Regions from separate parts of the Marinobacterium sp. xm-g-59 genome, predicted to be linked through region 3. Evidence: predicted binding sites of a transcription regulator. Region 3 holds the regulator's gene; each other region holds the start of a gene.

Region 1 (7,609 bases), on a different contig from region 3:
CATAGGAGCTGTCACCATAAAGATAATCAGCAGAACCAAGGTCACATCGATATAGGGTACGACGTTAATCTCTGCATTCAATTTGCGCTTTGTGCGCTGACGCCTAATCATCTTTTACCCTTAACGAGCATGAACGCGACGGTAAAGAATGCTAGAGAACTCATCGGCAAAGGTTTCGTAACTGTTCAACAGAGAATCCACCGATGCTGAGTAACGGTTGTAGGCCACCACGGCCGGAATCGCAGCAAACAGACCTATAGCCGTCGCGACCAAGGCTTCTGAAATACCCGGCGCTACCGAGGCAAGGGTCGCCTGCTGAACGTTAGCCAGACCACGAAACGCATTCATGATACCCCACACGGTTCCAAACAGACCGACATAGGGGCTGGTAGAACCCACCGTTGCAAGGAAAGGAAGGTGCGCTTCGAGCTTCTCCTCTTCACGTGCCATTGCGACACGCATGGCTCGCTGCACACCGTTCATCACCATATCCGGATCAGCATTTGACTGCTGTGTCAGACGTGTAAATTCTTTGAGTCCAGCACGGAAAATATTTTCAGCTCCGCTCTCTGAATTAGGTTCAGCATTGGCTTCGCGGTAGAGCTGACCTAAATCAGCACCCGACCAAAAACGCTCTTCAAATGCTTTAAACGCTTTTTGTGCACCGCTAATGACGCGGCGACGTTGAAAGATAACAACCCAAGATAAAAACGAAGCCGCCAAAAGCGACAACATAACTAACTGGACGACGAAACTCGCACCAAATACGAGACTCCAAATCGACAGCTGATCTTCCACACTCAACTCCTGTTAATCCCAAGCTTCCGGATGCGCTTGGGTGATTGATGTAATTAACTCTTTTGGCCAGCGTTTCGGACGCATGGCTCCAGTGACGGATATCACTTCAACTTCTGCTTGGCAGAGGACTCTATCAGATCCCTCCTTAACAACAGCTTGCAGAAATTTAACACGTGCACCTTGCGGTTTTTTGACGGTTGTTCTGACAATTAACGAATCATCAAGCCTAGCCGGCGCTAAATATTGCGCCTCCACCGAACCAACCACAAAAATCAAATTTTGCTGTGACAGTTCGTGCTGCGACCAACCCGCCGAACGCAACAACTCCGTCCGAGCACGCTCCATAAATTTTAGATAATTAACGTAGTAAACAATACCGCCAAAATCGGTATCTTCTATGTAGACTCTGACAGGCCACTGAAACGCCATAATAAACTAGTTTCCTTCAGGCTTATCGACACCAAAGTATCGGTAAGCATGGTCGGTTAGCACCCGCCCTCTTGGCGTGCGCATGACAAAACCTTGCTGAATCAAATAGGGCTCGAGAACGTCTTCGATGGTGTCACGCTCTTCGCTAATGGCTGCCGCAAGACTGTCCACACCAACAGGACCACCACCAAACTTTTCGAGCATGGCGAGCAGCATTCGACGGTCCATGTGATCAAAACCATGTTGATCGACATTGAGCATATTCAATGCCAGATCAGCCATCTCTTCGGTGATACGCCCATCCCCTTTCACTTCAGAGAAGTCACGTGCACGGCGCAGGAGCCGGTTGGCAATACGAGGAGTACCGCGAGAACGACGTGCAATCTCGTGCGCACCACCCTCATCGATTTCAGAACCACTTAAACGTGCCGTTCGCATGACAATATTGGTCAGATCGGCAATCGAATAGAACTCTAACCGCTGCACAATACCGAAACGATCACGCAGTGGTGACGTCAATAAGCCGGCACGTGTCGTAGCACCGACTAACGTAAAGGGGGGCAGTTCCAGTTTGATCGATCGTGCAGCTGGGCCTTCACCGATCATGATATCGAGCTGGTAGTCCTCCATCGCGGGATAGAGTACCTCTTCGACACTGGCACTGAGTCGATGAATCTCGTCTATGAAGAGCACATCTCCCGGCTCAAGATTGGTCAGAAGAGCTGCAATATCACCCGCTTTCTCTAAAACAGGGCCAGAGGTGGTTTTAATTTCACTGCCCATCTCATTGGCAATAATATTGGCCAGTGTGGTTTTACCCAATCCTGGCGGGCCAAAGATCAGAGTATGATCCAGTGCTTCATTACGCTTGCGAGCGGCATGGATGAAGATCTCCATCTGCTCTCGAACTTGCGGCTGACCTTCATAGTCTTGAAGTGTCTTAGGGCGAACCGCGCGATCATGCACCTCTTCATTGGGTGTCTTAACCGGCGATATAAAACGATCAGGTTCAATCTGCATCTTAGCTTGCCACCATCATCTTAAGTGCCTGACGAATCAACGATTCTGTATCGGCCGTCTCACCCAATTCGGTGACCGCTTTTTCAATCGCCTTAGTTGCTTGCAGCGGTTTATAACCCAATGCGACCAGTGCCGTCTCTGCATCTGCTCTGTAATCGACGGTAGGCTTCGCATCCACGATGGGCATTGCAAAATCACTCAGTTCCGCTTCAACACGGGTCGGTAGCTCAAGTCGATCCAGCTTATCCTTCATCTCGATGATTAAACGCTCAGCGGTTTTTTTACCGACACCCGGCAGACGTACCAGGGCTGTACTGTCCTCATGCTGAACCGTTCGAATGAACTCTTGGACGGAGATACCCGAAAGAATGGTCAACGCCAACTTAGGCCCCACCCCATTCACCTTGATCAGGGTTCGAAACAGAGTGCGTTCGTTTTTGTCGGCAAATCCATAAAGAAGCTGTGCATCTTCACGCACAACGAAGTGTGTATACAGCGTTACAAAGGTGCCGACATCCGGCAATTTGTAGAAGGTATTCATGGACGCTTCCAGTTCATAACCGACACCGGAAACATCTATCAGCAACTCTGGAGGTGACTTCTCTACCAATTCACCTGTTAAACGACCTATCACAATCTGACCTCAATAAAGTAACGCATTGATATTATTCGAAAGCATCTACAATCTCCATCGCCCTTTTACTGAACGACGAGTTCCCGCTGTCGCTATTAAGCCTTGACGGGTATAGGCATGACAAAGTGCGATGGCCAACCCATCAGCCGCATCGATCTGTGGCAACCCCGGAAGTGACAAAATACGTTGCACCATCATCTGGACCTGCCCCTTATCCGCAGCGCCAGTTCCAGCTACTGCCTGCTTCACCAGGCGTGCCGCATATTCATGAACCTCTACGCCTCGATTGACGGCCGCTACGATAGCTGCCCCTCTAGCCTGCCCGAGCTTAAGCGCAGAGTCAGCGTTACGAGACATAAAGACCTGCTCTATCGCACACTCTTGAGGCTGGTAGCGCTCAATCAGTTCAGAGACACCGCTAAAGACTTGGTTTAACTTATCAGGAAGGGTCGCATCTGCGATTTTGATACAACCACTGGCAACGTACTCAGCCTTATTACCCTGAGCATTGATGATGCCGTATCCGGTAATTCTTGAACCTGGGTCGATTCCCAATATCAGCATCGGTCGCCTGTCGTAGAGATTGTTTTAATGCTGTATATACTAACAGTAGTTGTGATTGAGACCAATACCTTAAACAGACAGCGGTTGACAGGCTAAAGCCAGTCACCGGAGCATTAAATTCGATTAGCAAGTCCAATCGATCGCGGTTTGGCGCGGGGCGCCAATACGCTCCTATAGTAGGACTTTGCAACGATCTCTCTGCGTAGCTCGACTGTAGGAGCGAATTTGAGCGCAGCGAAAAACCGCGATCAACTCGCATCTGCGAGTTGTAAGTCTTTCAGCATTTTCCAGAGACACAAAAAAACCGGCTTACTGCCGGTTTTTTTTAATCAAACACTCGATTAAGGTGTTTTACGCAACTTGATGTTTAGGTCACGCAGTTGAGCCGCGCTCACTTCACCCGGTGCTTCAGTCATTGGACAAGCCGCTGACTGAGTTTTAGGGAAGGCGATCACTTCACGAATCGAAGTAGAACCCGTCATCAGCATAATCAGACGGTCAAGACCAAATGCCAGACCCGCGTGTGGTGGCGCACCAAACTTAAGCGCGTTCAATAGGAATCCAAACTTCTCGTCCGCCTCTTCATCACTGATACCCAGTACTTTGAAGACCGCTTTCTGCATCTCTTGATCGTGGATACGAACCGAACCACCACCAAGCTCACAACCGTTAAGAACCATGTCGTAGGCACGTGACAGCTGACCTTCAGGCTGAGCAATCAACTCTTCTGGTGAACAGCTCGGTGCTGTGAATGGGTGGTGAAGCGCTGTCATGCTGCCATCGGAGTTCTCTTCGAACATTGGGAAGTCGACAACCCATAGTGGCGCCCACTCACGCTCAAGCATGTTAAGGTCTTCACCCACTTTGATACGCAGCGCACCCAAGGCTTCGTTAACGATGTTGGCTTTATCCGCACCGAAGAAGACAAGATCACCATCTTTCGCTTCAAGGCGCTCCATAATCTGCAGCGCAATCTCTGCACCCAAGAACTTAACAATTGGAGACTGAAGGCCTTCAGCGCCAGCCGCTAGATCATTCACTTTGATCCACGCCAAACCTTTCGCACCGTAGATTGATACATACTTAGTGTACTCATCAATCTGCTTACGAGTCAGCTCAGAACCGCCCGGTACTTTAAGAGCCGCGACGCGACCTTTTGGATCCGTTGCTGGGCCAGCAAACACTTTAAAGTCGACACTTGCGACCAGATCTGCAACATCAACCAGCTCCATAGGAATGCGCAGATCTGGCTTATCAGAACCAAAACGCTGCATCGCCTCAGAGTATGGCATGTGCGGGAACTCGCCTAGATCGATGTTCAATTGATCTTTGAACAGGCCACGGATCATGTTTTCAGTGATTGCCATCACCTCGTGTTCATCAAGGAACGAGGTCTCGATATCGATCTGAGTGAACTCTGGCTGACGATCCGCACGCAAATCTTCGTCACGGAAACACTTAGCAATTTGGTAGTAGCGATCAAAGCCAGAGACCATAAGGAGCTGTTTAAATAGCTGTGGTGACTGAGGCAGTGCAAAGAAGCTACCTTCATGAGTACGGCTTGGAACTAGGTAGTCACGAGCACCCTCTGGGGTGGCACGAGTCAGGATCGGCGTTTCGATATCTAGGAAACCTTGATCTTCAAGGTAAGCACGAACCTGGTGAGTCACTTTAGAGCGGAAACGAAGCTTCTCTTGAATCTCTGGACGGCGGAGATCGACGTAGCGGTGACGAAGACGAACATCTTCACCCACTTGCTGGTGCTCATCCAACTGAAAAGGAGGAGTTTCAGCCTTGTTCAGGATGATCAGCTCTTTACCCAGCACCTCGATAGCACCCGTTGGCATATCCGGGTTGGTAGTACCCTCTGGCCGAGCACGAACAAGGCCTTTAACCTCAACTACGAACTCGTTACGGCAGCTATCCGCCAACGCGAAACTCTCTTCGCGATCTGGATCAAACACAACCTGTGTCAAACCCTCACGATCACGAAGATCTAGGAAGATTACGCCACCGTGGTCACGACGACGGTGCACCCAACCTGCCAGGGTAATTTCTTGTCCAATATGTTCTTCACGAAGATCGCCGCAATAGTGGCTGCGCATAACTCTGCTGTCCTATCTACTAAAACCCGCTGAAACGAGTATTAACTAAAATGGTTAGGCCTATGGCCGAAAGGCGGGAATTATACCTGAATTAACAGGCTATTACAGGGCAATTTTTGGTATTTCAAAGAGTATCTTGTGGATTCTAGAGCGGGTGACAGGCTTAAGGCCTGTCACCTTTGGGACGTCAAACTATCTACGAAGAGCGGTAACTGGTTTTCAACCTGTCAAACGCTGATTATACCGCTCTAAACTCAACTTCACCGGTTAACAAGGCATCCAAACGCTCTTTGACAGAGGCTAGCTCATCTGAGCTGTAAGGCTGTGCTGGCACTTTCCCCCAGACTGGTCCTGGCCAAGCAGGATCACTCTCTAACCGGGCGATAACATGTATATGCAATTGGGAAACCATGTTACCTAGATTCGCAACATTCATCTTTTTGGCCGCGAAGATATCGGATAACGCTTGAGCCAGTGCACTGGTCTCCAGCAGCATCTGCTGTTGATCCTCTGCACTGAGATGGTAGATCTCTGTCATACCCGCACGACGAGGTACAAGAATCAGCCAAGGATATTGGCTATCATTCATCAGCAAAACCGAAGAGAGCGGGAAATCACCCAACTTAATCGTATCCGCAGCAAGTTGAGCATCTAACTGAAATTCGAGTTCTAGTTCATCCATTTCTATATACTCCTCGTAACGACCTAACCTTTTCTTAAATATAGACCAAGCAGATGGAAATTAGGACTCATCAATCCATTAATAGTATTGATAAGCATCGTTGGAATGAACTTAAGGATTCCGACTATCCCTTTCTGCGTCATGAATTCTTGGCCGCGATGGAACATTCAGGGTCTGTTTCGACGGAACAGGGTTGGCAACCCTGTCACTTAGAATTAATTGAGGAGGGTGAGACGATTATCTATCTCCCTCTCTATATTAAATACCACTCTTGGGGTGAGTATGTTTTTGATCAGAGTTGGGCAAACGCTTTCCATCAATCCGGCTTAAACTACTATCCAAAGCTTCTAAGCGCAGTCCCTTTTACGCCATCAACCGGCCCGAGATGGGTAGGTAAACTGAAAGCTGAAGAGTCTCTACAGAGAATATCCCAAGCGATTAAAACCTTTGCTAGCGAGTACAAATTAGAAAGCTGGCACCTTCTCTTTCCAAACGACTCATCGATAAAAAGCGCTCTGCCTAGGGATTTGTTAATCAGAAGCGGACTGCAGTATCAGTGGTTTAATAGAGATTATCGTGACTTTAACCACTTCCTAGAAGGGCTCACTTCTCGAAAACGCAAAGAGCTGCGTAAAGAGCGCGAAAAAACCGAGGCGTTTAAATTCATTCACCTCTCAGGTTCAGATATTACCCAAGATCAACTTCAGCAGTTTTACGAACTCTACTCACTCACCTACCTTAAACGGGGACGTGAGCCCTACCTAAATGAGAGTTTCTTTACCGAATTAGTGCACACCATGCCCGAGCAGATGCTGTTTGTCTTTGCACAACTTGACGGAAAAATCGTTGCGGGCGCCCTATCCTTCCATGACAGCAGTACGCTCTATGGTCGCTATTGGGGCTGTTATGAAGAGTATGACGCGCTGCACTTCGAGACCTGCTACTACCAGGGGATCGACTACTGCATTGCACGACAGCTCAAGCGCTTTGACTCAGGTGCACAGGGAGAACATAAGATTAAGCGCGGTTTTGAACCTATATTTACTCACTCTGTACATTGGGTTAATCACCCAGAATTTCACAAAGCGATCGCTAACTTCGTTGATGAGGAGCGGGACTATCTGTCATCACAAAAATCTTACTTATCTGAAAGACTTCCGTTTAAGAACACAGATTTATAGTCTACTCTTATGAAAAGATTCCAGACAATCCATTTAACGGACTAAACATGACACCGCTCAACCAGCTCAAAGACGCTTATCTTATTCGTGACCTTGTAGAAGGAAAGATACGTTACTTTTGGGAATTCCCCTCTGGAGAGCGCGCCAGCGAACTACTGGTCTCTTATGATGCGGCTTATGACTGGTGGCGACAGGC
Region 2 (7,609 bases), on a different contig from region 3:
AGAGGGTACAACGGCTTATGATGCGGTTGTTCGCTCGCGCATTGCTGAGCTGTATAAACAGATCGATATCAACAGCGACCCAATGGGTATCTTCAGCCGTGCGATCAAGGACCCTAAAGCAGAGGTTCTACGTGACGGTGATCGAGTAGAGATCTACCGCCCGTTAATTGCTGATCCTAAAGAGGTTCGTGCCCGCCGAGCAGCCGAAGCTAAAGCCAAAAAAGCCAACTCGTAAGTTGGCTTTTTTGTATTCGTTGAGCTCTGCGTTACTGCGGTTTCAGATCGCCTTCCAAACGTACCAGCTTGTCGTTTTCAAAGTAGACGCGAAACTGACGTAGCTCGACCACTTCATCCTCTTGTACCAACTGGAAGACATAGTCCCAACGGTTCTGGTTGAAGGTGTCCGTTAACAGGGGTGTACCCAGTACGTAACGAACTTGGCTAGGCGTCATTCCTGGGCGAAGCTGATCAACCATCTCTTGTGTCACCTGGTTGCCTTGCGGAACATCCATTTTGTACACGCCTGGAAAGGTTGTACAGCCGGTCACGAGAGTAGCAAGAAAGGCAGAGATGATGAGCTTGCGCATGTTCAGGTTGTTCCTGTTACTGTTCAAAGTGGCATTAGTTTACACGCCACTGTTTGAATCGACCAGTCTATAGCGCGCTGGTCAGCATCTCTTTAGCGTGCTCAAGGGTGGTATCAGTCATCTCAAGTCCACCCAGCATTCTAGCGACCTCATTGATGCGCTGATTTTTGGTTAGTGGTGTGATTTTGGTCTCAACCGAACCGGTGTCTGCGCCTTTGCTGACAAACAGGTGTTGGGTTCCTTGTGAAGCCACCTGAGGTTGGTGTGTGACACAGAGAATCTGTGCTCGTTCACTCAATTGACGTAACAATCGGCCAACGACTTCGGCAATGCCTCCGCCAATACCGACATCGACTTCGTCAAAAATGAGAGTCGGGGTGTCAGTCGTCTTAGCCGTTACAACTTGAATTGCAAGGCTAATTCGTGACAGCTCACCACCCGAGGCAATTTTGGCCAGCGGTTTTGCGGTTTGGCCCTGATTGGTATTGATCAGGAACTCAATCTCTTCCAAGCCTTGGGCCGTAATGTATTTAGGATCGATATCATTCAGACTGGCTGTGAAACGCGCGCTGTTCATGCCCAGCATGGCAAGCTGTTCATTCACCTCTTGATCAAGTTGTTTAGCTGCTTTTCTGCGTAGTTTGCTGAGTTGGCGAGCTTTTTCTAGTAACGCTGCATTAGCCGTAGCAACTTCGGATTCGAGTTGCTCTAAGTTCTCATCGACATGAGCCAAAGAGTCGAGTTCAGTATTTAGTTGGTCTTTTAATTCCGGTAACTGCTCTGGCGCAATGCGGTGTTTTCTGGCTAGATCGTAGATGCTGGTTAAGCGATCTTCCACCTCTTGTAAGCGCTCAGGGTCCAACTCAACTCGTTGAACAAAATGGCTCAACTCGCGTTCGGCCTCTTCCACTTGAATCAGAGCAGCGTTTAGCATCTCGGCGGTCTGCTGTAGTGCAGGTGAGTCCGCTTCGATGTCGCCCAATAGGTGCAGTGCTTGGTTGAGTACCGCTGTGGCGTTGCTCTCTTCACCCTCGCTAAGAAGCATCTGGATCTGTTGGCCACTGTTAAGGATTGACCCTGCGTTGGAGAGTATCTTCTGCTCCTCTTCTAAGGCTTGCAGTTCACCTGTTTGAGGGTCTAAACGGTTGAGCTCTTCCGTTTGATAGCTCAGCAGTTGCAGTTGCGCATTCGCCTCTTCACTCATGTCTTGAAGGCGTTTCAACTCACTCTGCTTTGATTGCCACTGGGTAAAGAGTTTACGTACTTCCTGTGCTGTCTCATTCGTTTTGGCGTAGTTGTCGAGCAGGGTGCGGTGAAAATCGCGCTTTAATAGACGTTGGTGTTCGTGCTGGCCGTGTATGTCGACAAGCAGCTCACCCAGCTCTTTGACGCGGTTCAGTGGGCAGGGGTGGCCATTAATATAGCTTCGGCTGCGACCGTCGGCACTCAGTGTGCGGCGTAAAATACACTCGTTGATCTCTTCCGACTCTAGCTCATTCGCCTCTAACCAGCGTTTCGCATCGGGTAGTGCTTGTATATCGAACGCGGCGCTAATCTCAGCTCGTTTTGCCCCTTCTCGAACCGAGTCGGCTTCAGCGCGTTTGCCTAAGGCTAATCCCAGTGCATCAAGCATGATCGATTTGCCGGCACCGGTCTCACCGCTGACGACGGTCATGCCCGATTTCAGTTCTAGGTCGAGTGTTGAGACGATCGCAAAGTTTCGGATGCTGAGTAGCGTTAACATGGCTTAATACCTGTTTAGATATACAGTTACTGTATTTTTAACCAATGTTTGTGGATTAGGCAATAGAAAAGTGCAGTCTTAGGTCAAAAAAGCGCGTGGAAGGGTTGAATTTCAGATGGTCGATACCACATAGGAGACAAGATTGAATGATTCTGGAGATAACACCATGGCGAATGAAGATCAGACACACCAAGATCAGGTTGAAGAGAGTCAAGTCGACGCGACGGCTGAAGAGAATCTTGTGGAGCCTGAACTGGTTGAGACGGAAGAGTTAACCGTTGAATCCCTTCAAGAAGAGCTAGCCGCTGCGAATGCGACGATTGCTGAGCTGCAAAAACAGCTGGCAGAGCTTGAACCTCGTGCCCAAGCGGAGATCGCTAACCAGCGCCGTCGTGCTGAGGTTGAGGTGGATAAAGCGCGTAAGTTCGCTGTTGAAAAATTTGCCGAAGAGCTATTGCCGGTCATTGACAGTCTAGAGCGCGCTATTGAAGCGAGCCAGGTCGAAGATGAGGTGGTTAAACCGCTTCGTGAAGGCGTTGAGATGACGCACAAAATGTTCATCGATGGCGTTGCTAAATTCAATCTAGAAGTGATCAACCCAGAGGGTGAGGCGTTCAACCCAGAGCACCATCAAGCGATGTCGATGGTTGAAGCGGAAGGTGCAGCACCAAACTCTGTCATTGCTGTGATGCAGAAGGGCTACCTACTTAATGGTCGCTTAGTTCGTCCTGCGATGGTGATGGTCGCTAAAGGTTAAGACCTTTTTATAAACCAGACTTGATATTTGAAAGACCACACCCATATAGGGGTTAAGGTAAAACAGTTTTAAACACCCAGTGCGGTGTCATTAGGAGAATTAAACATGGGTAAAATCATCGGTATTGACCTAGGTACTACCAACTCGTGTGTAGCAGTACTTGAAGGCGATAAAACTAAAGTTATTGAAAACGCTGAAGGCGATCGCACCACTCCGTCGATCATTGCTTACTCGGCAGAAGGCGAAACTCTGGTTGGTCAGTCTGCGAAACGTCAGGCAGTTACTAACCCAGACAACACTCTATTCGCGATCAAGCGTCTAATCGGTCGTCGTTTTGAAGACGATGTTGTACAGAAAGACATCAAAATGGTGCCTTACAACATCGCTAAAGCGGACAATGGCGATGCCTGGGTTGAGGTAAAAGGCGAGAAGCTAGCACCGCCTCAGATCTCTGCAGAAGTTCTTAAGAAGATGAAGAAAACTGCTGAAGATTACCTAGGCGAATCGGTAACAGAAGCGGTTATCACGGTTCCTGCTTACTTCAACGACTCTCAGCGTCAAGCAACAAAGGATGCGGGTCGTATCGCAGGCCTAGAAGTAAAACGTATCATCAACGAGCCAACTGCTGCAGCACTTGCTTACGGCATGGATAAAGCAGCCGGTGATCGTACGATTGCAGTGTACGACCTAGGTGGTGGTACTTTCGATATCTCGATCATCGAAATTGCAGACGTTGATGGCGAGCACCAGTTTGAAGTACTTGCAACCAACGGTGATACATTCCTAGGTGGTGAAGACTTCGACCTTGCGGTTATCAACTACCTAGCAGACGAGTTCAAGAAAGAGTCTGGCATCGATCTGCACAACGATCCGCTAGCGCTACAGCGTCTAAAAGAGGCGGGTGAGAAAGCGAAAGTTGAGCTTTCATCGGCACAGTCTACTGACGTTAACCTGCCTTACATCACAGCGGATGCAACAGGTCCTAAGCACTTGAACGTTAAACTCTCTCGTTCGAAGCTAGAGTCTTTGGTTGAAGATCTTGTTCAACGCTCACTTGAGCCATGTCGCATCGCACTTCAAGATGCTGGCCTATCCGCTTCTGAGATCGACGACGTTATCCTAGTCGGTGGTCAGACTCGTATGCCAATGGTGCAGGCGAAAGTGGCTGAGTTCTTCGGTAAAGAGCCACGTAAAGACGTTAACCCAGACGAAGCGGTAGCGATGGGTGCAGCGCTTCAGGGTGCGGTACTGTCAGGTGATGTGAAAGACGTTCTTCTACTGGATGTAACACCGCTGACTCTAGGTATCGAAACCATGGGTGGCGTTGCTACACCATTGATCGACAAGAACACGACGATCCCTACTCGTAAGTCGCAGACCTTCTCGACAGCGGAAGACAACCAGACAGCGGTAACCATTCACGTTGTTCAGGGTGAGCGTAAGCAAGCGACACAGAACAAGTCGCTGGGCCGTTTCGACCTTGCCGATATTCCACCAGCACCACGTGGCATGCCACAGATCGAAGTAACCTTCGATATTGATGCTAACGGTATCCTCAATGTCTCTGCTAAAGACCAGGCGACTGGTAAAGAACAGTCGATCGTTATTAAAGCCTCTTCTGGTCTAAGCGATGACGAAGTCGAGAAGATGGTTCAGGATGCCGAAGCGCACGCTGAAGAAGATAAGAAGTTTGAAGAGCTAACGGCTGCTCGTAACCAAGGCGATGCCATGGTTCACACAGCACGTAAGACGCTAGAAGATGCGGGTGATAAGGCTTCTGATGAAGAGAAATCGAACATCGAAGCAGCCATCACTGCACTTGAAGAGGCGTTGAAAGGCTCTGACACTGCAGAGATCACAGCAAAAACTGAAGCGCTAACAGAAGCGGTTTCGGGTGTTGCTCAGAAGATGTATGCAGAGGCTGCACAACAAGCAGAAGCTGGCCAAGGCGCTGAAGCTGAAGCGGCTCGCGATGCAGGCGATGACGTTGTTGATGCTGAGTTTGAAGAAGTCAAAGACGACAAGAAGTAAGCTTAGCAAGCAATAACGAGAGTTAAGACTCTCACAAAATCGTGTGTCAGCGCGGGGGTCTTTACTCCCGCGTTGTCATATTCACGATAGCGTAATTACAGGTTTACACGCAGTATGAGCAAGCAAGATTATTATGAACTCTTAGGTGTCTCTCGTGATGCATCTGATCGTGACATCAAAAAGGCTTACCGTCGCTTAGCGATGAAGTATCACCCTGACCGCAACCCGGATGACGAGGCGGCTGAACTCAAGTTTAAAGAGATCAGTGAAGCGTACGAAGTGTTGTCCGATGCGCAGAAGAAAGCGGCCTACGATCAGTATGGTCATGCGGGCTTGGGTGGCCAAGGTGGTATGGGCGGCGGCTTTGAAGGTGGCTTCTCAGATATCTTTGGCGATGTCTTTGGCGATATGTTCGGTGGCGGCGGTGGTCGTGGTCGCGGTCGTTCCAGCGTGCGTCGCGGTGCCGATCTGCGTTACAACCTCGATTTGAGTCTTGAAGAGGCCGTCCGCGGTTGTGAAAAGACGCTAAAAGTTCCTACCTACGTCTCTTGTGAAACCTGTGATGGTAGCGGCGCTAAGAAGGGCACAACGGCTAAGACCTGTGGTACCTGTGGTGGTGCCGGTCAGGTCCGCATGCAGCAAGGTTTCTTTGCGGTTCAGCAGACCTGTCCTACCTGTCATGGCGAAGGTAAAGTGATCTCTGATCCTTGTAATGTCTGTCACGGCCAGGGCCGTACGCAGAAGACCAAGACGTTGGAAGTTAAGATCCCAGCGGGTGTTGATACCGGTGATCGTATTCGTCTTTCAGGCGAGGGCGAAGCGGGAGCACACGGAGGTCCTTCAGGCGATCTCTATGTTCAAGTGAGTGTTAAAGATCACCCGATATTTGAACGCGACGGCGCCAACCTCTACTGTGAAGTACCGATCAGCTTTGTCGATGCAGCGTTGGGTGGTGAACTAAACGTGCCAACACTGGATGGTCAGGTTAAACTGAAGATCCCTGCAGAGACACAGACGGGTAAGATGTTCCGTCTACGTGGCAAGGGTGTGAAGCCGGTGCGCGGTGGCGCCTTGGGTGATTTGATGGTTCGTGCGGTTGTTGAAACCCCAGTCAGCCTCACTTCACGTCAGAAAGAGCTGCTAGAAGAGTTCCGTGACTCTACGGAAGAGCACCAGAAACATGGACCGAAGAAGCACGGCTTCTTTGATTCAGTCAAAAAATTCTTTGAGGATATGACCTAAGTTATGGGTGATCAGGCGGTTGCAGAGGTATGGCAAGCACTTCAGAGTGAGGCGAGTACATTAAGTGCTAATGAGCCGCTTCTGTCGAGCTTCTACCATACAACGATAAACAGCCATCCGACCTTGCGTTCGGCACTCTCTTATCTGTTGGCTGAAAAGCTGTCGGATGATGTGGTGCCCGCTGTGGCGATGCGTGAGATCTTTGAGGTCGCTTATGAAGCGGACCCCACACTGATCGAAGCCGCCTGTGCCGATCTCCTTGCGGTCTACACCCGTGACCCTGCAATTCGCGACTACAGCACGGTGCTGTTGTACTTGAAAGGGTTTCACGCGCTTCAGTCATATCGAGTGGCCAACTATATGTGGCGTCAAGGGCGTCAATCGTTGGCAAACTATCTACAGAGTCGTATGAGCTCGACCCTGCAGGTCGATATTCACCCTGCGGCTAACATCGGTCAGGGTGTGATGTTTGACCACGCGACCGGCATTGTCATCGGTGAGACCTGTGTTATTGAGAATGACGTCTCGATACTGCAATCCGTGACCCTAGGGGGTACCGGTAAGGAGTCGGGCGATCGACATCCGAAAATCCGCGCTGGGGTTTTGATTGGCGCCGGTGCTAAGATTCTTGGCAACATCGAAGTCGGCCAGGGTGCCAAAGTAGGTGCAGGCAGTGTGGTCTTGGAGCCTGTAGAGGCACATACGACGGTAGCGGGTGTTCCTGCCAAAGTGGTGGGTTGCCTAATGAGTGATATGCCAGCCTTGGATATGGACCAAGGGCTGAATGTCACTGACGAATAGATTTTTAGTTAAGGAAAAAGAGATGACACGTATTGCCATCACGGGTGCCGCAGGGCGCATGGGTAAAACATTGATCGAAGCTGTCGACGCGGCAGAGGGTGTGACCCTAGGCGCAGCCATTGTGCTTCCTGACAGTTCGTTGATCGGTGCTGATGCAGGTGAGTTGGCAGGCGTGGGTCGTCTGGGTGTTGCGATTACTGGCTCACTGGAGTCTGTGACAGACGATTTTGATGTATTGATCGACTTTACTAGCCCAGAGTCGACCCTTGCTAATCTTGCGATCTGTAAAGCTGCCGGTAAGTCGATGGTGATTGGTACGACGGGGCTAACCGAGTCGCAGAAGGCGAAGTTGGCAGAGGGTGGTGAGTCGATCTCAATCGTCTTTGCGCCGAATATGTCTGTTGGTGTAAACCTCTGTTTCAAGCTGCTTGAAGTGGCTGCCAAAGC
Region 3 (7,609 bases):
AAAGGGTTACCACCGCGGGCTTCTATCCACTCAGCCAAGGTCGCATCCACAGGATCATCTGGAACACTAAAAGGCAACTTGGTAATGATAACATCTTTTAGGTAGTGACCGGGTAGATCTACACCCTCTGCAAACGACGCCAAACCAAAAATAACACTGGGTTCGTCACGGTCGATTCTCGCTTTGTGCTCTATCAGCATCGCTTGCTTACTGAGTTCACCTTGAACCGTTAAACGCGACAGCAGTTTGGTATCCATTAACTCTTCGACTCGACGCATTTGGCGCCAAGAGGTAAACAGAACCAATACAGAGGTTAAATTGGGTAACTCTCGGTTAAGCCAATCAGCAACCTCTTCGGTATGAAGATCCGCTTTTGAAGGATCGAACTTCATTTTCGGGACATGCAAAACGGCCTTATTGGCGTAGTCAAAAGGACTAGGCATTCGCAGTGCTGGCGTATCCAAAGGGAGACCCAATTGAGTAAAGAGGGAATCAAACCGCCCAAGGGCCGTTAGCGTTGCTGAGGTTAAAACCGCACCGTAACACTGATCCCAGAGCAGATCTTGAAGATGGTTTTGAGCGGAGACAGGGGCGCTGTGAAGTTCAATATCGCGACCCGCTTCAGACTCATGACGAACCAACCACCTTGCAACTTTATCCTCTTCATTTTCAATATCTTGCGAAAAACTTCTACACAGCCACATCATCTTCTGGACACGGCTAAACTGGGTACTTAGCGGTGGCAACCAGCGCTCCCCTACACCCTTATCGAGTGCAGACTCTTCATCTTCCATCGCCCCTTTAAGGGCATTAATAATCTTCTCTAACTGAGGATCAACCTGTGATAAAAACTGAGCCAATTCACGTGTCAGGCTAGCCAAACTGTCGGGTACCCTGCCTTGCGGGTAGCGCAACCTGCGCTCATCCACCGGGAGTGGCAAAAACTGTTCAGAGACTAGATCGTCCAGACGCTGCAAATGCCCCTGAACCACATTGAGACTGGATTGAATACGACTGATTGGATCTTGCAAAACCAATGCAGAATCCGCTTCATCCAACAGCCCTTTTAACTGACGCTCCAGGGTTTTGAAGGCCTTTTCACTCGCTTTAACTCGCATAGAGAGCGCGAAGTGGTTAGTCGCCTTATCACCCAGATGATGCGCCTCATCAAATATGTAGATTGAATCGGCCGGTTCAGGAAGAATCGCACCACCGCCTAACGCCAAGTCAGCCAGTACAAGATCGTGGTTGACCACCAAGAGATCGGTTGTCTCAATATCGGCCCTAGCACGATAAAACGGACAGGCGTTGAAATGCGCACAGCGACGATTAGTACACTGCATATGGTCTGAGGTAAGCGGCATCCAGGTCTCATCATCCAGGTTGCGCTCTAGCTCATCACGATCACCCTTCCAACGACCACTGGCAAACTCATCCAACAGGCCGCTGTACTCTTTGATCTGTTCAGGCCCCAAAACTTGGGCCAACTCATCTTCAAACAGGGCTGACTGTGAAAGATCCTGCTGATTACTAAGAAGAGACTCTAATCGGCTAACACAGAGGTAGCGCCGACGCCCTTTAGCAATTTCGTACTTAAATTCAATACCGGCGTGCTCAGCCAACTCAGGAAGATCTTTTAATAAAAGCTGCTCCTGAAGCGCAACGGTAGCGGTCGAAATGATCAGCGTTTTACCTTTAGCCTGCGCTATTGGAAGTGCGGCCAGCAGGTAAGCAATGGTTTTACCGGTGCCCGTTCCAGCCTCTACGGCGACCAGATGATTTTCACCCAGACGCTGACCCGCATCGTCCGACAAGATACCACCCAACTGCCGTGCGACCGCTGCAATCATATGCTTTTGTGCATAACGAGCCTTTAAATCGCGAGCATTTAGAAATGCGCGATAAGCTGTCTGTATGGTGGTTTGGGTCTCTTTGTTAAGCACATCGCCTCCGAATTAGTTGGCCATCATACAAAAATACTGGATATACAAACAGAAAAAACTTGACGACATTTAAAATACTGTATAAAAATACAAATACTGAATAAACAGACAGTCATTTAAATTCCAATCAGTACTGTCATAGGGGGCGTTTATGAAGCTTACAAATCGTCAAGAAGAGGTGCTTGATTGCATCCGTCGCCATATTGATGAAACAGGATTTCCACCTACACGCGTCGATATTGCTCGCGATCTAGGGTTTAAATCTGCCAATGCAGCAGAGGAGCACCTAAAGGCCTTAGCACGTAAAGGGGCCATTGAGATGATCCCTGGCACCTCTCGCGGTATCCGTATCGTCGGTGAAGAGGAGGAGCAGGAGGGCCTAGCGATCATCGGTCAGGTTGCCGCAGGTGAACCCATCCTCGCTGAACAACACATCGATGATTACTGCACCATCAGTTCAGACTTCTTTCGCCCAAGAGCAGACTACCTACTCCGTGTCCGCGGCATGAGTATGAAAGACATCGGCATTATGGATGGTGATCTCTTGGCAGTTCACCAAACACGTGAAGCACGTGAGGGTCAGATAGTCGTTGCTCGTGTCGGTGAAGATGTCACGGTAAAACGATTCCACCGCGATGGTCACATGGTCTACTTGATAGCAGAGAACGAAGAGTTCGACCCGATTAAAGTTGATCTTCGTGAAGAGCAGTTAACCATCGAAGGCTTGGGTGTTGGCGTAATTCGTCAACAGAATGACTTTTAAAGGTAATCACCATGATTGCTTACAATCAATTTGCACAGAATGATGCGGGTCTTAAACCACTGGTTTTGACTGAGCTGATTCAGCACACCTCACAGGTAAATCTGAACACAATGCTTATGCCGATGCTTGCCGCATTAAGTCAAAAAGAGAGCTGGCTAGTTATGTTAGAGCCGCCAAAATCATTAACTAAGCAGGTGCTCGCGGATGCAGGCGTCGACCTTAAAAAAGTATGGATACTTCGTCGTGATAAGCGCCATGGTTTAGACAAACTGGCTCAGCGCGCACTGCAAGCGGGAACCTGTCACACACTGATCTGCTGGCACAATGACCCTGCCGATGACGCGTTAGTCAGCCAACTGAAACGCACTCAGATCTCTAGCGAAACAGAGTGTCTATTGGTACGTAAAAAAATTTAGCCTCCCCCTTTGCTGCGTTGTAGCAAAGACCCCCATAGCCGCTCTTTGAGCGGCTTTTTTATTTAGCTTGAATCAGACCCTGAACCATCATAGGCTCAATAGAGGAGTACCACTTACAAGGAGAACAGTGTGGGATCGCACAAGCCAAATCAGCAGCCGTATCAGTTAACCGACTTCCCTATCCAAACATTTGATAAGATCCGTTATGCCGATACCGATCGTCAGGGCCACGTGAACAATGCCGCATTCAGTACCTACCTAGAGACAGGCCGTGTCGAATTTCTCTACGATCCAAAAGACCCACTTGCCAATGACAATTGCGAATTTGTCATTGCCAGTCTGCATTTGAACTTTCTAGGTGAGATCACCTGGCCAGGACGTCTGGATATTGGCACCGGTGTAACTCGCGTGGGTACCAGCTCATTTGGGCTCTACCAGGTGCTGTTCCAAGATGACGTCTGTGTCGCGACGGCAGAGACGACCATTGTTCAGATGGATGTGAGCAGTCGCAAATCAGCCCCACTTGGGGATGCGACAAGACACTATCTGAATGATCATCTCTTTGTGAAGGGTGTTGAAACAAAAGGAATGAACTGAGTTTACCACTCTTGCGCGTTAGAGCGATGTCTTAGGATCATCGCTCGCAACTGCTCAAACCATCCCTGCAACTGAGTCTCCAGTTGCTCCTCAAGGCTTTGTTCTTTGGCCAAATCTATAATTGCTATGTCAGATTGGCTAGCGCTCTCTTGCAAGGGAGGTAGGGGTTTATGAATAGCTTTGATGGCACTGATCAACTTAGACAACCAACTTCCGGAATCCTGACAGAGCAGCTCCATCTCATCCAACTCACTGGAATGGACTCCCTGTTGCTGAAAAGCTTTGCTTAATTCAAAGGGTGTTGCCTGGGTCAGCAGGACACGCTCACGTTCAGCCAACTCATTAAGATAGGCTTTAAAGGCGCTGTCTAAATGAAACAGCGCAGCCTCTTGCAGGCCACGAAGCTTCATACGATTGGTCGATTCACCGGTCAACTCAGTGTTGATACCCACCAGCGCGTATTGTGCAAACGCGAGTGTCTGATTCACACGCTGGGAGTATAGGTCAGCCATTAACGCTTCTTAGCTTTGGCTGCTTCAACTTGCCACATACCATTGGTGAAGTAAGCTCTCCAACCAGTTGCCTTACCGTCAACTTCCGTCATAAGGTACTGCTCTTTGGTTTTGCGGCTGTAACGTATTTGAGCGGGGTTACCCTGCTCATCTTGCTGAGGCCCTTCCATTAAGAAGTGATATTTAGGGTCAATCGCATTTTTATGTGGAATCAACTCTTTGACCAGAGGTGCACGGGTCTCACGATTACGTGGGAATTGGCTTGCTGCCAGGAATAGACCACTGGCTCCATCACGCAGGATGTAGGTATCGTCAACCTTCTGACACTTAAGCTCCGGCATCGGAACTGGATCCATCTTAGGCGGAGCCACTTCACCATTCTTGAGCAGCTTACGTGTGTTTTTACACTCTGAGTTGGTACAGCCAAAGAACTTACCGAAACGGCCCGTTTTAAGGTGCATCTCAGCGCTACACTTATCACACTCGACTACAGGGCCTTCATAGCCCTTGATACGGTAGTTACCCTCTTCGACCTCAAAGCCGTCACAATCTGGGTTGTTACCACAGATGTGTAACTTACGCTTCTCATCGATCAAGTAGGAGTCCATAGAGGAGCCACATTTACCACAACGGTGCTTCTCTAGAAGCAGACGTGACTCTGCCTCATCGTCTGCATCCACTGCGACAACCTCATCACCAGGAATCAGGTTGATGGTCGTTTTACAACGCTCTTTAGGTGGCAAAGCATAACCAGAGCAACCCAAGAAGACGCCCGTCGTTGCCGTACGAATCATCATTGGGCGCTGACATGCTGGACAGCTGATATCGGTCTCGGTTGGATCATTGGCACGCATGCCACCATCCGCTGATTGAGCCGCTTCCAGTTCGCCTTCGAACTGTGTGTAGAAGTTGTTAAGAAGATCCTTCCAGTTGATGTCACCATCTGCCACATCATCCAGCTTCTCTTCCATACGCGCGGTAAAGCTGAAGTCCATAAGGTCTGGGAAACTTTCAGCCAGACGATCCGTAACGATATCGCCCATTTTTTGTGCATAGAAGCGACGGTTTTGAACTTCGACGTAACCACGATCTTGAATTGTCGAGATAATCGCTGCGTAGGTGGACGGACGACCAATACCGCGCTTCTCAAGCTCTTTAACCAAACTCGCTTCTGTGTAGCGCGGTGCCGGTTTCGTAAAGTGCTGGCTAGGGTCCAAGGCTTTAAGTGTTAGTGATTCACCCACCTGCATGTCAGGTAGGATCTGATCTTCATCCGATTTACCGCGGAAGTTCATCACACGGGTGTAACCGTCGAACTGCAAGACACGACCCTTAGTGGTCAGCTCATAGGCACCCGCTTTCACTGTGACACGGGTACTTAGGTAACGAGCGGGTGTCATTTGACAGGCTAGGAATTGGTTACGAATCAGGTCGTAGAGTCGAACTGCGTCGGCATCGACACCGTTCAATGAGTCAGAGGTAACATTGACATCAGATGGACGGATCGCCTCGTGCGCCTCTTGTGCGCCCTCTTTAGAGCTATAACGAATCGGCTGAGGTGGCAGGTATTCACCACCAAACTGAGAACCAATAAACTCTCGTGCCGCTTCAACCGCCTCGTTACTTAAGTTAGTCGAGTCGGTACGCATGTAGGTAATGTAACCCGCTTCATAGAGACGCTGAGCGAGCATCATGGTCTTCTTAACACCGAAACCTAAACGGGTGCTGGCGGCCTGCTGCAAGGTAGAGGTAATAAAGGGTGCAGAGGGCTTGCTGCTAGTTGGACGATCTTCACGATTAACGACCTCATAAGAGGCACTTTGCAGCGCTTTGACAGCAGCCATCGCCTGATCTTCATTGGTCGGTTTAAATGCCGCACCGGCCTGTTTAACGACCTCTAGACGAACCGCTTTATCACCTTGAGTCTGCGCATCCGCATGCAATTCCCAATACTCATCAGGAATAAAGGCACGAATTTCACGTTCACGTTCAACGACCAGGCGTACCGCAACGGATTGAACACGACCCGCCGACAGACCACGAGCGACCTTCTCCCAAAGAAGTGGAGAGACCATATAACCAACAACGCGATCAAGAAAACGGCGCGCTTGCTGCGCATTAACACGATTTAGGTCTAGATCGCTCGGTTTTTCGAACGCTTCATTGATCGCTTTCTTGGTAATCTCGTTAAAGACAACACGACGGTAGCGTGAATCATCACCGCCAATCGCTTCGCGAAGGTGCCAAGCAATGGCCTCCCCTTCACGGTCCAAATCGGTTGCGAGATAGATCTGATCAGCGCTCTTAGCCAGTTTGCGCAGTTCATCAACGACCTTCTCTTTACCGGGAAGGATCTCATAATGAGCTGCCCAATCCTTGTTGGGATCAATCCCCATACGGGCAATAAGCTGCTCTTTCTGTTTGCGCTTTTTATGCTCAACCTTCTGCTCTGGCGAGAGTTTGCGTGTCAAAGCAGCCTGTTTAGCGCGCTCTTTAGGATCAGACTTCTGGGCACTACCACTGGTCGGCAGATCACGGATGTGACCAACACTGGACTTAACCACGTACTGGTTACCAAGATACTTATTGATCGTCTTGGCCTTGGCTGGTGACTCCACAATTACCAGGGTTTTACCCATTTTTATCTACCTATTCAAAACTGTGTCTTTTTTTACAAATACGTGGAAACTGACTTCAGCGTCAAGTGAGCATTGCAAAAAATTTATCGGCGCAACAATACAGCGCTAAAAAATAAATGCAAATAAACGCCTTAATAATAAGTGCTAAGAGAGCTGTTTAGATCAGTGAAAATCGATCAACCTCTTCCCCAGACTCTAAACGCACTTTTTCAACAAACATCTCATAGGGACGCACCCAGAGATCGAAGTTGCCATAGAGTGTTCGATAGACCACCATCAACTCTTCTGTCTCTGAGTGTCTGGCGGTTCCAATCACTTCGTAGTCATTGCCTTTATAGTGTCTGTAAATCCCTGGGGTTAACTCGCCGCTCATTAAATCATCTCCGTTAACAGTTGATTGGCCTTTTCACCTAGCTCATCCAGTGCGCCAGCCCGCTCGGGTTCGCGCCAATAGAGCGTCAGGTGAATGGCGGTTGATTCAACCGCAACGACCTCTTCAGGCAACTGATCAAGCCAATCACTGAGCGCTTTCAGCTTAGTAGGACTCAACGATCTTTCACCCTTTGCCCAGGACCAGCCCTCAGGAAGGCCATCAGCGGCCATGGCGTCGACTCGAGCCACCATCCACTCAACCCACTGCTCTTTTGCTGATCGATCCAATTTGCCACGCAGCATACGGTAAGCCGCCATGTTGATAATTTCTGACTCCATCTCGCCCTTGGCTCTGGGTATCTCTAGA

What was found. The regulator LexA, encoded in region 3, represses DNA repair genes until DNA is damaged. The targets are predictions, from matches to a motif close to TACTGTNTANNTANACAGTA.
Region 1: a site for LexA is predicted at 3,474-3,493, ahead of ruvC (crossover junction endodeoxyribonuclease RuvC). Genes of this name have one in related genera too.
Region 2: a site for LexA is predicted at 2,340-2,359, ahead of recN (DNA repair protein RecN). Genes of this name have one in related genera too.

The regions. Positions count from the first base shown of each region.
Region 1 covers NZ_WBYR01000012.1:20,651-28,259, forward strand. Annotated here, with positions in the region: gene tolR (protein TolR) at 1-111, opposite strand, end outside; gene tolQ (protein TolQ) at 121-798, opposite strand; gene ybgC (tol-pal system-associated acyl-CoA thioesterase) at 811-1,227, opposite strand; gene ruvB (Holliday junction branch migration DNA helicase RuvB) at 1,234-2,247, opposite strand; gene ruvA (Holliday junction branch migration protein RuvA) at 2,249-2,881, opposite strand; gene ruvC (crossover junction endodeoxyribonuclease RuvC) at 2,927-3,445, opposite strand; gene aspS (aspartate--tRNA ligase) at 3,787-5,550, opposite strand; gene XMG59_RS10885 (HIT domain-containing protein) at 5,789-6,232, opposite strand; gene XMG59_RS10890 (GNAT family N-acetyltransferase) at 6,286-7,413, shown strand; gene XMG59_RS10895 (hypothetical protein) at 7,461-7,609, shown strand, end outside.
Region 2 covers NZ_WBYR01000005.1:40,600-48,208, forward strand. Annotated here, with positions in the region: gene XMG59_RS07415 (RnfH family protein) at 1-235, shown strand, start outside; gene XMG59_RS07420 (outer membrane protein assembly factor BamE) at 267-587, opposite strand; gene recN (DNA repair protein RecN) at 655-2,331, opposite strand; gene grpE (nucleotide exchange factor GrpE) at 2,498-3,088, shown strand; gene dnaK (molecular chaperone DnaK) at 3,194-5,119, shown strand; gene dnaJ (molecular chaperone DnaJ) at 5,234-6,361, shown strand; gene cysE (serine O-acetyltransferase) at 6,365-7,162, shown strand; gene dapB (4-hydroxy-tetrahydrodipicolinate reductase) at 7,185-7,609, shown strand, end outside.
Region 3 covers NZ_WBYR01000001.1:274,599-282,207, forward strand. Annotated here, with positions in the region: gene dinG (ATP-dependent DNA helicase DinG) at 1-1,943, opposite strand, end outside; gene lexA (transcriptional repressor LexA) at 2,095-2,706, shown strand; gene XMG59_RS01315 (SulA-like leucine-rich domain-containing protein) at 2,718-3,122, shown strand; gene XMG59_RS01320 (thioesterase family protein) at 3,252-3,719, shown strand; gene XMG59_RS01325 (DUF6586 family protein) at 3,722-4,231, opposite strand; gene topA (type I DNA topoisomerase) at 4,231-6,870, opposite strand; gene XMG59_RS01335 (DUF1653 domain-containing protein) at 7,028-7,243, opposite strand; gene XMG59_RS01340 (hypothetical protein) at 7,243-7,609, opposite strand, start outside.